DNA from 2 places in the Kitasatospora sp. McL0602 genome. Region 2 is predicted to be linked to the other one. Evidence: predicted binding sites of a transcription regulator. Region 2 holds the regulator's gene; the other holds the start of a gene.
The links. The regulator HrcA, encoded in region 2, represses chaperone genes, less so after heat shock. The targets are predictions, from matches to a motif close to TTNGCACTCNGNNNNNCNGAGTGCNAA.
Positions count from the first base shown of each region.

Region 1: the regulator HrcA is predicted to act here: its motif matches at 5,827-5,853, upstream of ACR68M_RS13080 (FmdB family zinc ribbon protein).

Region 1 is NZ_CP197246.1:2,899,172-2,906,167, reverse strand. Features, by position in the region: gene murJ (murein biosynthesis integral membrane protein MurJ) at 1-1,471, opposite strand, end outside; gene ACR68M_RS13105 (phosphatase PAP2 family protein) at 1,772-2,632, opposite strand; gene ACR68M_RS13100 (sigma-70 family RNA polymerase sigma factor) at 3,015-3,986, shown strand; gene ACR68M_RS13095 (hypothetical protein) at 4,129-4,344, shown strand; gene mscL (large conductance mechanosensitive channel protein MscL) at 4,394-4,810, opposite strand; gene ACR68M_RS13085 (hypothetical protein) at 4,841-5,215, opposite strand; gene ACR68M_RS13080 (FmdB family zinc ribbon protein) at 5,474-5,803, opposite strand; gene ACR68M_RS13075 (MFS transporter) at 5,940-6,996, opposite strand, start outside.
Region 2 is NZ_CP197246.1:5,275,782-5,282,777, forward strand. Features, by position in the region: gene ACR68M_RS23985 (DUF3097 domain-containing protein) at 1-26, opposite strand, end outside; gene pspAB (PspA-associated protein PspAB) at 68-652, opposite strand; gene htpX (zinc metalloprotease HtpX) at 663-1,586, opposite strand; gene hrcA (heat-inducible transcriptional repressor HrcA) at 1,933-2,946, shown strand; gene dnaJ (molecular chaperone DnaJ) at 3,020-4,162, shown strand; gene ACR68M_RS24010 (16S rRNA (uracil(1498)-N(3))-methyltransferase) at 4,250-4,999, shown strand; gene ACR68M_RS24015 (S41 family peptidase) at 5,093-6,996, shown strand, end outside.

The DNA of each region.
Region 1 (6,996 bases), 2.4 Mb from region 2:
CGATGATCCACCGCACCGGCAGCAGCCAGTACGCGACGCAGGACAACCCGGCGTTGGTCAGCGTGGTGGCGACGGTCAGCCAGAACGGCGTCCGGGCGTCACCCATCGCGTAGAAGCCCCGGGCCAGCGCGTACTGCGCGCAGAACGCCGGGAGGCCGATCGCGAACGCCATCAGGGTCTGCGCGATGACCTGGACCTTGTCCGGGGTCATCCCGCCGTAGAGGTAGGCGACGGAGCAGATCTGCTCCGCCAGCGCGACCAGCAGCACGGCGGCCGGGACGATCATCCCGGCGGAGGAGCGGAGCATGCCCGCGAGGTCGGAGCCGACCGCCGTCAGGTCACGGGCGGCGGCCGAGCGGGACATCCGGGGGAGCAGCGCGGTGACCAGCGAGATGGTGATGACACCCTGCGGGACGACGAAGAGCTGGTAGGCGTAGTTGTAGGCGGCGTTGCCGACACCGGGCAGGCCCAGCGCCTCGCCGTGCTTCCCGGCGCTGGTGCTGAGCCGGGTGATCACGGCGAACGAGAGCTGAGTGACGATGACCAGCAGCAGTGCCCACCCGGCCGCGCGGAGCGGCTTCGTCAGGCCGGAGCCGCGCCAGTCGAAGCGCGGTCTCCAACGGAACTTCGCCGCCCGCAGCGACGGCAGCAGACCGAGCGCCTGGATGACGATGCCCAGGGTGCTGCCAAGGCCCAGCAGCATCGTCTGGCCGGAGGTCATCTGCTCGGCCTTGGTCGCCTCGCCGCCGATCACCATGTAGAGGCCGAAGACGCCGATGGCCACCACGTTGTTGAGGACCGGAGTCCACATCATCGCGCCGAACCGGTCACGCGAGTTGAGCACCTGGCCGAGCAGGGTGAAGACGCCGTAGAAGAAGATCTGCGGCAGGCACCAGCGGGCGAAGGCGATCGTCAGATCACGCTGGGCGCCGGTGTAGTTCGAGTAGAGGTCGACGATGGCGGGGGCGGCGAGCCAGGCCCCGACGGTCAGGACGACCAGCATGACGCCGCAGATCGTCAGCAGCCGGTCGGTGTAGGCGACGCCGCCGTCCTTGTGGGTCTGCGCGGCCTGCACCAGCTCGGGGACGAACACCGAGGCGAGCGCACCGCCGATCAGCATCATGTAGACGATGTTGGGCAGCGAGTTGCCGACGTTGAACGCGTCGCCGATCGGCCCGGTGGTCAGCGCGGCGACGATCATCGCGCTGCGCACGAAGCCCAGCGCCCGGGAGGCCAGCGAACCGAGCGCCATGATCAGGCCGCTGCGGGCGGTCGACGCGGGGGCAGTGGGCTGCTCCTGCGGCTTGCGCGGCGTGGGCACGGCACCAGCCGGACCGGCCGGAGGGTGAGTGGGCTGGGGTGCGTGGCCGGGCTGCGGCGGGACGCCGGGCATGGCGGGGATCGGCCGCAAGGGCATGGTGGGCGGGTCGCCGTACGAGCCGTGTGGCTCGCCCGTCGTGTTCATGGTCATCGGACCCCCGTCACTCGGTGCCTGGGCGGTGGAGCTGCGGGCCCTCCACACCGGGGTGAGCGCGGGTGCACCCAGCCGGAGAAGTCTGCCTCACCTCGGCACTCGTTGGGGAGGCAGGTGTCGTGTGCCGGAGATCTCGGCCAGCTGGTCAGGAGCACGACAGATCGGTGCGAGAGGGTCAAAGTCGGGGCTAATGCCCGAATTTGGTGCGTTTTTAAACTGTGTCTGTACGTACCTTCTCCGCATGTCCGCCACTTGGTCACCCCGACTCGGGGCCGCACGGAGGGCGTGTGACCTTTGTCACTGGCCGTCAGGAAAGGCGTCCGAGTCCGGCTCGGAGTCGGTCTCGGAGTCGGGGTCGGCATTGCGGTCGGGGTCGCCCGCTCGTCCACCGGCCAGGACGCGCTGCACGCGCGGTCTGGTTCGCCAGTTGACCCGCCGGACGTCCCGGGCGAGGGCGCCGGGGCGCCAGAGCTCGATCACCACGGTGATGCCGCCCAGTACGAGCCCGGCCGTGAGCCAGCCGGCCAGGACGTCGGTCGGCCAGTGGACGCCCAGCGCGACTCGCGTCCAGCCGACCGCGAAGGTGGCCAGCCCGGCGGCCGTGCAGGCGGCCGCCCGGCCCGCCCGATTGGCCTGCGGCCAGACCAGGATGACCAGCGCGGCGCAGGTCACGGCGGCGGCCAGGGCGTGCCCGGACGGGAAGGAGCTCTCGGATGCCTGCGCGACCGGGTCGGTGAACACCGGGCGGGGTCGGCCGACGGCGGCCTTGCCCGCGGCGCCGGCCAGCCAGCCGATCAGCAGTAGGACCGCGGCCCAGCTCGCGAGGAAGCGTGCGCCGACCGACCACAGCCAGACGGCGGCCAGGCCGAGCAGGACGCGCATGGTGAGCGGCCCGCCGATGTCGGTCAGGGTCTGCATCGAGGCCGTCCACGCGGTGTGGTTCCGCGCGAAGTGGTGCAGCCCGTTCACCCAGCTCTGGTCGAGCCGGGCCAGCGGCCCCCAGTGGCTCGTCACCAGGCCCAGCAGCAACCCGAGCAGGGCGGCGCAGCTCAGCGCGACGACGGCGTACCGGAGGGTGCGGCGGTGGACGGCGGACTCGGCCTCGGCGCCGGGTGGGACGCCGGGGTCGGTGCGGGTGCCGTCGGTGGACAGGTGCATGGCTGACACCTTCCCAGTGGGAGTGGTGGAACCGGCGCCGAGCGGATAGCGATTTGGCATCTTTTGTGGGTAGACGCTGCGGATGGCCGGTGTTGTTCGCCTGTCCGTAGCGGGAGCACGCAGTGACACTCCAGGTCGCCGCCCCGTCACGCTCGGTCGATGAGCCGGGAGAAATTCCGCAGGATACTGCATCGAACGAGGAATCTGGCCAAGTTGGGAATGTTGTCCGATTTCTGTGCGTTGGATCGTTACGTGTGAGCCTCTCTGAGGCCCGCATCTCTGTTGCCCCGGCTGGCCCCGGCCGGGTGGAGAGCGGAGAGAGAAAGCGGACGGACAGGGGCGGACAAGCAGGAAGACCGGTACCAGCAGTAAGGGAGCAAGCATGGCCACTCGTGCCGTCGTTCGCGAAAGGGCCGACCGGACTCGCTCGGCTCGCCCGACCAACTACGAGGCCGACCGCGACCTTGTCGGCATGTACCTCGACGAGATCGCCAGGACACCCCTGCTCGACGCCGCCGAGGAGGTCGAGCTGTCCCTGCGCATCGAGGCCGGCGTCTACGCCCAGCACCTGCTGGAGCAAGGCACCCTCCCGAAGGGCGTGAAACGCGAGGAGCTCGAGGTCATAGCCGAGGACGCCGAGCGCGCCAAGGACGTGTTCATCCGCTCCAATCTCCGGTTGGTGGTTGCGGTGGCCCGGCGCTACCCGCGGAGCGGGCTACCGCTGCTCGACCTCATCCAGGAGGGCAACGCCGGTCTGGTCCGCGCGGTCGAGAAGTTCGACTACGCGAAGGGGTTCAAGTTCTCCACGTACGCGACGTGGTGGATCCGGCAGGCGATCACGCGGTCGATCGCCGATCAGTCCCGGACGATCCGGCTGCCCGTCCATCTGGTCGAGGAGCTCGGGCGTATCCGGCGCGTGCAGCGTGAGAAGGCGAAGGAACTGGGCCGGGAGGCGGACCCGGCGGAGGTGGCGGCCGAGCTCGACTCCACCGAGCAGCGGGTCAAGGACGTACTGGACTGGGCACGTGACCCGGTCAGTCTGAACATGTCGGTCGACGACGAGGGCGAGACCCAGTTCGGAGACCTCGTGGAGGACACCGGTGCGACCTCCCCGGAGGATGCCGTGATGGTCATGCTCCGCCGTGAGGAGCTGGACGACCTGATCGGCCGGCTGGACGACCGGACGGCCTCGATCATCCGGTCCCGGTACGGGATGGAGGACGGCCGCGAGCGCACCCTCACCGAGGTCGGCAAGCAGCACGGCCTGACGCGTGAGCGGATTCGGCAGATCGAGAAGCACGCCTTGGCGGAGCTGAAGAAGATCGCGGACCACTCCGGCTTCGAGGCGGCCTGAGCAGGATGCACCAGCAGTAGCAGGAGTAGTGGATGGTGGACCCCGGTACGGCCTCTCCGGCCGTGGCCGGGGTCCATCGTCGTGCGGCCTACGCTTGAGTCGTTGGTGGCGGGCGGCAGGACAGAGCAGAGGAGCCGGTCGGATGGGCGAGCAGCAGGAGCAGCGGCCGGAGCAGCAGGAGCCGCAGCAGGACGGTCAGGACGTGCCGCGGAAGGCGAAGCTGGTCTTCAGCGACCCGCTGGACCGCCAGAGCAGTGACGACACCGATGGTGGCTGGGGCGAGAGCTCCGCCTCGGGGAGCGGTGGCGGGCGTGGGCTGGACTGGTACCTGAGTCAGCGGCCGCCGCACCACGGGTAGTGAGGCGGCCGGTTACGGGGAAGCCGGCGGGGGAGCCGGGGGAGCGGGCTCAGCCCTGGCGGACCAGCGCGTCGCGGATCTCGGTGAGCAGGACGACCTCCTGGGCCTCGGCCTCTGCCGAGGCCTGCTCGACCGTCTTGTGGTTGGCCATGTAGCGCTTCATGGGGACGATCAGGGCGAAGTAGACGACGGCGGCCGTGATGACGAACTGCAGGACGGCACTCAGCACGGAGCCCCAGAGGATGAAGACGCCACTGGTGACGTGGCCGGTCTCGTCCATGGCGCAGGGGCCCTTGATGCACGAGGAGTACGAGGCGAGATCCTCGCTGCCGAACAGCCCGACGATGGGGTCGATGACACCTTTCACGAAGGCGTTGACGATGTTGGTGAATGCCGCGCCGATGACGACGGCGACGGCGAGGTCGATGACATTGCCGCGGAGCAGGAATTCCTTGAAGCCCTTCATGCCGCGCAGAACGACGATCGACCGACAAGGTCACGGGTGAATCCGGCGGCGCGTGGTTGACGCCCCCTGAGGTTGGGGCGGCGCCCCGCTCTGCCGGGCAGCCGGCGCTGGACCGGCGGCTGCTGGACCGGCCATCGCCGGGCCAGCCACCACCGCCGGTGGCGGCCCGACGCGCAGCGGCCCGGCGGTGAGCGTGGTGGAGGCGGCCAGCAGCCCGGCCACCACCACCCCGGGCCGGTGCCGGACGGCCTGTCGGAGCCGGTGCCGCCCACCCGACCCACGCCGGATCGGCGCGAACACGGGCACCGTACGCCTGGGCGGCACGGAGGGGGCGGCGGTGGGCACGGGGGCCCAGGCGGGGCGGGAGGAGTAGGGGAGGAGCAGGGGCTCCAGCTGAGAGGTCATGGCTGTGGCACCGCCTCTGATCGGATCACGCGAGCCCGGTCGGCCTCGCGTGATCCAGAGTGCGCCGCCGACGGAAGACGCGGAATCCCCATCCCCATACCTGTGGATAACCCCGGGGTGTGGATAACTCGCATCCCCCACACGGGCTAACCGCCGCCCTCCCAGGCCCCCGTGTGCCGCTGTGCCGCCGGGCCGCCCGGAGAACGCCAGAAGGCCCGGCACCGATCCACGGTGCCGGGCCCCTGCGGAGCGCGTACGTCAGCTCGCGGAGCTGGAGCCCGAGCCGGAGCCCGAGCTGCTCGACGAGGACGAGGACGACGAAGCCGAGGCCGCCGCCGGAGCGGCGGACGGAGAGGAGGAGGACGACGAGGAGGACCCCGACGACGATCCGCTCACCGAGCTGGTCGAGGAGGAGCGGCTGTCGGTCCGGTAGAAGCCCGAGCCCTTGAACACCACACCCACCGCCGAGAAGACCTTCCGGAGCTTCCCCTGGCATGCGGGGCACGTGGTCAGCGCGTCGTCGGTGAACTTCTGCACCGCCTCAAGGCCGCTGCCACACTCGGTGCACTGGTACTGGTACGTGGGCACTTGGCTTCCTCCTGCACTTCCCCCTGGCACTCTCGCCTGATGAGTGCTAACGACGGTCAATGATGCGGCATTCCGCTGGATCAGTCCAGCGCCCCAGGTGTGAGATAGCCCGAAGGCGCTAGGACGACAGAACACTTCAGCCCTTCGAAGCTCCGACCAACTGCCCGGTAACAGGCGCAGCGACGGTCACCGCTACAGGCGCCGCAACAGGCGCCGCAACAGGCGCCGCAACAGGCGCCGCAACAGTCACAGCAACAGGCGCCGCGCTGCGCGCCACCGTGCGGCTGGCGGTGGTCGGCGGCACGAGCAGGCGCCGCAGCGCGACCAGGGCGGCCAGCCCGAGGCCGGCCCCGGCGACCGGCATCACGAACCCGGCCGAGGCGCCGTGGCCGTCGATCAGCTGCCCGGCGGCGGTGGAACCGGCGGCCAGGCCGAGCCCGATGGCGCCCGTCAGCCAGGTGAAGGCCTCGGTCTTGGCGCCGTCCGCGACGAGCGACTCGACCAGGGTGTACCCGGTGATCAGCGTCGGCGCGATGGCGAGGCCGCAGATCAGCCCGGCGACGGCGAGGGAGGTGAGGTTGGGCATCGCCCAGAGCGTCGAGCAGCCGAGCACCAGCAGCGCGTAGCTGCCGAGCATCCGCTGCCGGGCCGGGCGCCGCCAGGCGACCATGCCGTAGAGCGCCCCGGCCAGCATGCTGCCGCCCGCGAAGATGCCGTAGACGATGCCGCTGACGCCCGGCTGGCCGGCCGCCTTCGCGAAGGCGGTGACGGAGACCTGCATGGCGCCGAAGACGGTGCCGACGCCGAGGAAGGAGCCGGCCAGCAGCCGGACACCGGGCGAGGAGAGGGCCGAGACGCGCTCCGCACCGGGCACCAGGGGGTGCCGGGCGGGGGCGGTGCGGCGCTGGGCCGCGAAGGCGAGCCCGCCGACGACGGTCAGCGTGGCCTCGGCGATCAGCCCGGCGGAGGGGTTGACGGCGGTCGCGATGGCGGTGGCGAGCACCGGACCGATGACGAAGGTGAACTCGTCGGTGACGGACTCGAAGGCGAAGGCGGTGTTCAGCTTCTGCGGCGAGCCCTCAGCACCGGACGACTGGGCGCCCGACAGCTTGGCGACCCAGCGGGAGCGCACCATCGCGCCGATCTGCGGCACGGAGGCCCCGGCGGGGGCGGCGGCCAGGAAGAGCGTCCAG
Region 2 (6,996 bases):
GTCAGATCCGGTCCGTAGCTGCGCATCCGGCGATCATACGATTCCGGACGCCGCGTCAGAGGCCCCGTCAGAGTCCGGGCGCGCCCCAGACCGGGAACCACCGGGTGAGGTCCTGCTCGACCCGCAGGTCGTTGCCGAGCATCGCCTTCACCTGGAGTTCGACCGGGCTGTTGCGCTTCTCGCCGCCGCCCGGCATCGGGGCGAACGGGTAGAAGCTGCCCCGCTTGTAGAGGTAGACCAGCCCGAGCGACTGGCCAGAGGCGTTGCGGAATCCGACGATCGAGCAGAGCAGCTGCGGCCCGAAGCCGTTCGCCTCCAGCTCGCTGTTGACCGCGTGCAGGTCGTTGACCAGCTCCGGCAGCTCCTCCGGCTTGTGCCGGGAGAGCAGCCAGGAGTAGCCGTAGCCGTCCTGGCTGGCCTCCACCGGCACGCCGCCACTGGCCGTGTCGGCGTCCAGCAGGGCCCGGACCTGCTGCTCCACCTCGCCGAAGGCGCCGCCCTCGACGGCGGCGAAGCAGACCGATCCGAGCCCGGTCGGGGTGAACCCGGCGGCCGCCTCCAGGGTGAGCGCGGCGGAGGGGATGCCGAAGAGCTGGTCGAGGTCCGGCCGGACGGGCTTGGTCCGGCCGAAGAGTGCGTCGAGGAATCCCAACAGAAGCTCCTTAGCGGCCGAGTTCGGTGGAGATCTTGCCGAGCTGCTCCAGCCGCTTCTCCAGCGACGGGTGGGTGGACATCAGCTGGGTGGCGGCGTCCCGGGCGCTGAGCGCGGGGGCGAAGTAGAAGGCGTTGTACGCCTGCGACGAGCGCAGGTCCTTGCTGGGGATGGCGGCGATCTGGCCGGTGACCTTGGTGAGCGCCGAGGCCAGCGCGCTGGGCCTGCCGGTGAGCTGGGCGGCGGCGCGGTCGGCGGCGAGCTCGCGGTAGCGCGAGAGCAGCCGGGTGAGCAGGAAGCTGATCGCGTACACGACCATGCTGACCAGCGGGATGACCAGCATCGCGATCGCCGCGTTGCTGTCGTTGTTGTTGTTCCGGTTGCCGCCCATGAAGCCGCCGTAGAGGGCGATCCGGGTCATCATGCCCGCCAGCACACCGAGGAAGCCGGCGATCGTCATCACCGCGACGTCCCGGTGGGCGACGTGCGAGAGCTCGTGCGCGAGGACGCCCTCCAGCTCCTCCGGCTCCAGGCGGCGGAGCAGGCCGGTGGTGACGCAGACCACGGCGTTCTGCGGGTTGCGGCCGGTGGCGAAGGCGTTCGGCATGTCGTTGTCCGCGACGGCGACGCGGGGCTTGGGCATGTCGGCCAGCGCACAGAGCCGGTCGATGGTGCCGTGCAGCTGCGGGTACTGCTCGGGGGTGACCGCGCGGGCACCCATCGCCCGTTCGGTGATCTTGTCGCTGAACCAGAACTGGGCGACGAAGAGCCCGCCCGAGATCAGCACGATCAGCGGCCACGCCCCGCGCAGCAGGACGATCAGCACCCCGGTGAAGCCGACGTAGAGCAACCCGATCAGGAACATCGTGGTGATCATCCGACCGGTCAGCCCTCGGTCGGGTGCGAAGCGGGAGTGCTGGGGTGACGGCGACATCACGGCTCCTTCGATCCCAATGCCCGGTATCACGTTCCGTCTTCGATGCTGCCACCCGACGGCCGCGCAGGCACCGCCCCCGCGCGGGAGATCCGGCCCGGAATCGGACGAGGATCACTCAAGCGGGCCGTTCCTGCCGCCGTGAGGGGGCCTTACACTGGCAGGTACGGTTCTGGCACTCTGCCTTTCAGAGTGCCAAAGGGCCCGTCAGCTACCAGCACAACGGACGAAGACGGAGGTGCGTGCCGTGCACAACGAACGAGTCAACGAGCGATTCAGCGAGCGCAGGCCCGACGAACGCAAGTCCGACGCGCGGCAGCTCGACACCCGCCGTGACCTCCGTCCGTTGGACGACCGCAAGCTCGCCGTGCTGCGCGCCATCGTCCAGGACTACGTCGGCACCGAGGAGCCCGTAGGCTCCAAGGCCCTGGTCGAGCGGCACAGCCTCGGGGTCTCCCCGGCGACGGTGCGCAACGACATGGCGGCGCTGGAGGAGGACGGCTACATCCACCAGCCGCACACCAGCGCGGGCCGCATCCCCACCGACAAGGGCTACCGGCTCTTCGTCGACCGGCTGGCCGAGGTCAAGCCGATGAGCGCGCCCGAGCGGCGCGCCATCCGGCACTTCCTCGACGGCGCGGTCGACCTGGACGACACCGTCGCCCGGACGGTCCGGCTGCTCGCGCAGCTGACCAGACAGGTCGCGGTCGTCCAGTACCCCTCGCTCTCCCGCTCCACCGTCCGGCACGTCGAGCTGGTCGCGCTGGCCCCCGCCAAGGTGATGCTCGTCCTGATCACCAACACCGGCCGGGTCGAGCAGCGGATGGTCGACTGCCCCGGCACGGTCGGTGAGACCGTCCTCGCGGAGCTGCGGGCCCGGCTGAACGCGCGTGCGGGCGGTCAGCGGCTGCCCGACGTGCCCGGTCTGCTGGAGGACCTCCCGGCCGCATTCGAGGCGGCCGACCGGCCGACCGTCACCACGGTGCTGGCGACCTTCTTCGAGACCCTCGCCGAGCAGAACGAAGAGCGGATCATGCTCGCCGGCACGGCGAACCTGACACGGTTCGGGCACGATTTCCCGCTCACCATCCAGCCCGTCCTGGAGGCCCTGGAGGAGCAGGTCGTCCTGCTCCGCCTGCTGGGCGAGACGGCGGACGCCGGGATGACCGTCCGGATCGGCCGGGAGAACGAGTACGAGGGGCTCAATTCCACCTCCGTCGTCTCCGTCGGTTACGGTTCGGGCGACGAGAGCGTGGCAAAGCTGGGTGTGATCGGCCCGACCCGGATGGACTACCCCGGCACAATGGGGGCGGTCCGTGCGGTCGCACGGTACGTGGGTCAGATCCTGGCCGAATCCTGAGCAGTAAGCCGCGGGGCCATCGCCTCGCGGACTCGTCGCAGCACTTCTAGAGGCGGAACAAGCGGAGCATTTGGTGGCCACGGACTACTACGCGGTACTCGGCGTCCGACGGGATGCGGGGCAGGACGAGATCAAGAAGGCGTTCCGGCGCCTTGCCCGTGAACTGCACCCGGACGTCAACCCGGACCCGAAGACGCAGGAGCGGTTCAAGGAGATCAACGCCGCCTACGAGGTGCTCTCCGACCCGGGCAAGCGCCAGGTCTACGACCTCGGTGGCGACCCGTTGTCGCCGGGCGGCGGCGGTGGCGCGGGCGGCTTCGGCGCCGGTGCGGCGGGCTTCGGCTTCTCCGACATCATGGACGCCTTCTTCGGCGCGGCCTCCGGCCAGCGCGGGCCGCGCTCGCGCACCCGCCGCGGGCAGGACGCGATGATCCGACTGGAGATCACCCTGGAGGAGGCCGCGTTCGGCACCACCAAGGAGCTCCAGGTCGACACCGCCGTGACCTGCACCACCTGCTCCGGTGAGGGTGCCGCCCCCGGCACCTCGGCGCAGACCTGTGACATGTGTCGCGGCAAGGGCGAGGTCTCCCAGGTCACCCGGTCGTTCCTCGGCAACGTGATGACCTCCCGGCCCTGCCCGCAGTGCCAGGGCTTCGGCACTGTCGTGCCGACCCCGTGCCCCGAGTGCGCCGGCGACGGCCGCGTCCGGGCCCGCCGCACGCTCACCGTCAAGATCCCCGCCGGTGTCGACAACGGCACCCGCATCCAGCTGGCCGGTGAGGGCGAGGTCGGCCCCGGCGGCGGCCCGCCCGGTGACCTCTACGTCGAGATCGCCGAGACCACCCACGCGACCTTCCAGCGGCGCGGCGACGACCTGCACTGCACGGTCACCATCCCGATGACGGCCGCCTCGCTCGGCACCCAGGTGCCGCTGCAGACCCTGGACGGTCTGGAGGAGGTCGACATCCGCCCCGGCACGCAGTCCGGGCAGTCGATCCCGCTGCACGGCCGGGGCATCACGCATCTGCGCGGCGGCGGCCGAGGCGACCTGATAGTGCATGTCGAGGTGCAGACGCCCACGAAGCTCGACCCGGAGCAGGAGGATCTGCTGCGGCGGCTCGCCATCCTGCGCGGCGAGGAGCGCCCCTCGGGCACCTTCGCCCCGGGCCAGCAGGGTCTGTTCTCCCGGCTGAAGGACGCCTTCAACGGGCGGTAGGTCTTCACGTTTTCTCCAGGGGCGCGGGGCTCGGACAGAGCCCCGCGCCCCTCGGGCTTCACCCACCACGTACCGGAGGTTCGCCGTATGACCGCGCCCGTGTTCGTCGTCGAGACCGAGCGGCTGGCCGGGGCACTGCCCGGCGCCGTGGTGCGGCTCGACGGGGCGGAAGGGCGGCACGCCGCCGCCGTGAAGCGGCTGGAGCCCGGTGAGGCGGTCACCCTCGCGGACGGGCTCGGGCTCGGCGTCGACGGCACCGTCGCCGCGGTGCTCGGCAAGGACGCGCTCGACGTGACGGTCGGGGAGGTCAGGCGGGAGGCCGAGCCGAGCCCCCGGATCGTGGTCGTCCAGGCACTGCCCAAGGGCGACCGGGGCGAGCTGGCCGTCGAGACGATGACCGAGGTCGGCGTCGACGTGGTGATCCCCTGGGCCGCCTCCCGCTGCATCACCCAGTGGAAGGGCGAGCGCGGCGCCAAGGCTCTCGCCAAGTGGCGGGCCACCGCCCGGGAGGCGGGCAAGCAGGCCCGCCGCCTGCGGTTCCCCGAGGTGCGGGAGCTGATGACGACCCGCCAGCTGGCCCCCCTGCTCTCCGCCGCCGCCCTGGCCGGAGTCCTGCACGAGGAGGGCGCGACCCCCCTCGCCACCGCCGACCTCCCGCCCACCGGAGACATCATCCTGATCGTCGGCCCCGAGGGCGGAGTCTCCCCCGACGAACTCGCCGCCTTCGCCGAAGCCGGCGCCCATCCCTACCGCCTCGGCCCGTCCGTCCTCCGAACCTCCACCGCAGGCGTCGCCGCAGGCGCCCTCCTGCTCGGCCGCACGGGCCGCTGGCAGTAGCGCGTACGTAACCGGCGCGCCCCTGGGTAGTGCATGGATGCCCTCTGAGTGAAACGTGCCGCGTTGCTGTGCGGTGCTGCATACAGTGGCGCAGTGAACGAACCGTGGAGCTCCGACCAGGGCGCGTACCTGCGCCACCCCCATGTGCACGGTGACCTCGTCACCTTCGTCGCCGAGGACGACCTCTGGCTCGCGCCGGTGGGCGGCGGGCGGGCCTGGCGGCTGACGGCCGATCAGGCTCCCGTCCGGCACCCGAGGTTCTCGCCGGACGGGCGGCACGTCGCCTGGACCTCGCTGCGGGACGGCCGCCCGGAGATCCAGCTGGCACCGGTCGACGGCGGGTCGTCGCGGCGGCTGACGTACTGGGGGAGCGGCACCACCGGCCTGCGCGGCTGGACTGCGGACGGGCGGCCGATCGCGGTCAGCTCGGCGGGGCACGCCAGCGGGCGGCACACCTGGGCGTACGCGCTGCCGCTGGACGGGGGCGAGCCGGAGCGGCTGCCGTACGGGCCGGTGAGCGGGCTGGCGTTGGAGCCGGGCGGGCCGCGTGCGCTGCTGCTCTCGGCCGCCGCGAGCGACCCGGCGCGGTGGAAGCGCTACCGGGGCGGCCAGGTCGGCAAGCTCTGGATCGGTGCGGAGCGCTTCGAGCGGCTGCACGGTGGCCTCGGCGGCAACATCGCCTCCCCGCTCTGGGTGGGCGGCCGGGTGGCCTTCCTCTCCGACCACGAGGGCGTGGGGCAGCTCTGGTCCAGCCTCCCGGACGGCACCGACCTGCGTCGGCACTCCGGCGGGGCGACGCCCGGTGAGGGCTTCTACGCCCGGGACGCCGCCACCGACGGCACCCGGGTGATCTGGCACAGCGCGGGCGAGATCTGGCTGCTCGACGACCTCGAAGGCGCGGAGCCGCGCCGGCTAGACGTCCGTCCGGCCGGGCCCCGGACGGGCCGCCGCCCGCACCCCGTCCCGGCCGCCGGGCACCTGGAGGAGGCCGCCCCGGACCGCACCGGGCGGGCCTCGGTCGCCCTGGTGCGCGGCACGGTGCACTGGCTGACGCACCGCGAGGGCCCCGCCAGGGTGCTGTCGGAGACGCCTGGCGTCCGGGCCCGGCTGGTCGCCGTCGTCCCCGGTGCGGACGGCGAGCAGGGCGCGCTCTGGGTCAGCGACGCCGAGGGCGACGACGCGATCGAGTACGCCCCGGCGGTGCTGGGCGCCGAGCGGCGCCGGCTCGCCGCCGGGCAGCTCGGCCGGGTGCAGGAGCTGGCCGTGTCGCCGGACGGCGCCCAGGTGGCCGTCGCCGCCCACGACGGCCGGGTGCTGCTGGTCACCCTCGCCGACGGCGCCGTGCACGAGCTGGCCCGCAGCGCCGACGGCGAGGTGCAGGGGCTGGCGTACTCGCCGGACTCCGGCTGGCTGGCCTGGTCGCAGCCCGCGCTCGGGCCCTGGAGCCTGCGCCAGATCATGCTGGCCGACCTGGCGGACCGTACGGTCGCCGAGGCCACCCCGGCGCGCTTCGTCGACTACGCGCCCGCCTTCACGACGGACGGCAGGCACCTGGCCTTCCTCTCCGTCCGGCACTTCGACCCGGTCTACGACGCGCACGTCTTCGACCTCTCCTTCCCGACCGGCTGCCGCCCGCACCTGATCACGCTGGCCGCCGACACCCCGTCACCGTTCGGCCCGCAGCGGGCCGGTCGGCCGGTCGGGGACGAGGACGACGAGCCGAAGAAGGACGCCAAGGACGCCAAGGACACCAAGGACGGCAAGAAGGACGACGGGGAGGACGAGGCCGCCGACGCGCCGCCCGTCACCCGGGTCGACCTGGAGGGCATCGCCGACCGGATCATCCCCTTCCCGGTCGAGGGCGGCCGGTTCGGCCACCTGGGGACGGCCAAGGACGGGGTGCTCTGGACGCGGCTGCCGCTGACCGGCGAGAGCGGCGACAACGCGGCCTCCCCGGAGGCCGAGCAGCCCCGGGCGACGCTGGAGCGCTTCGACCT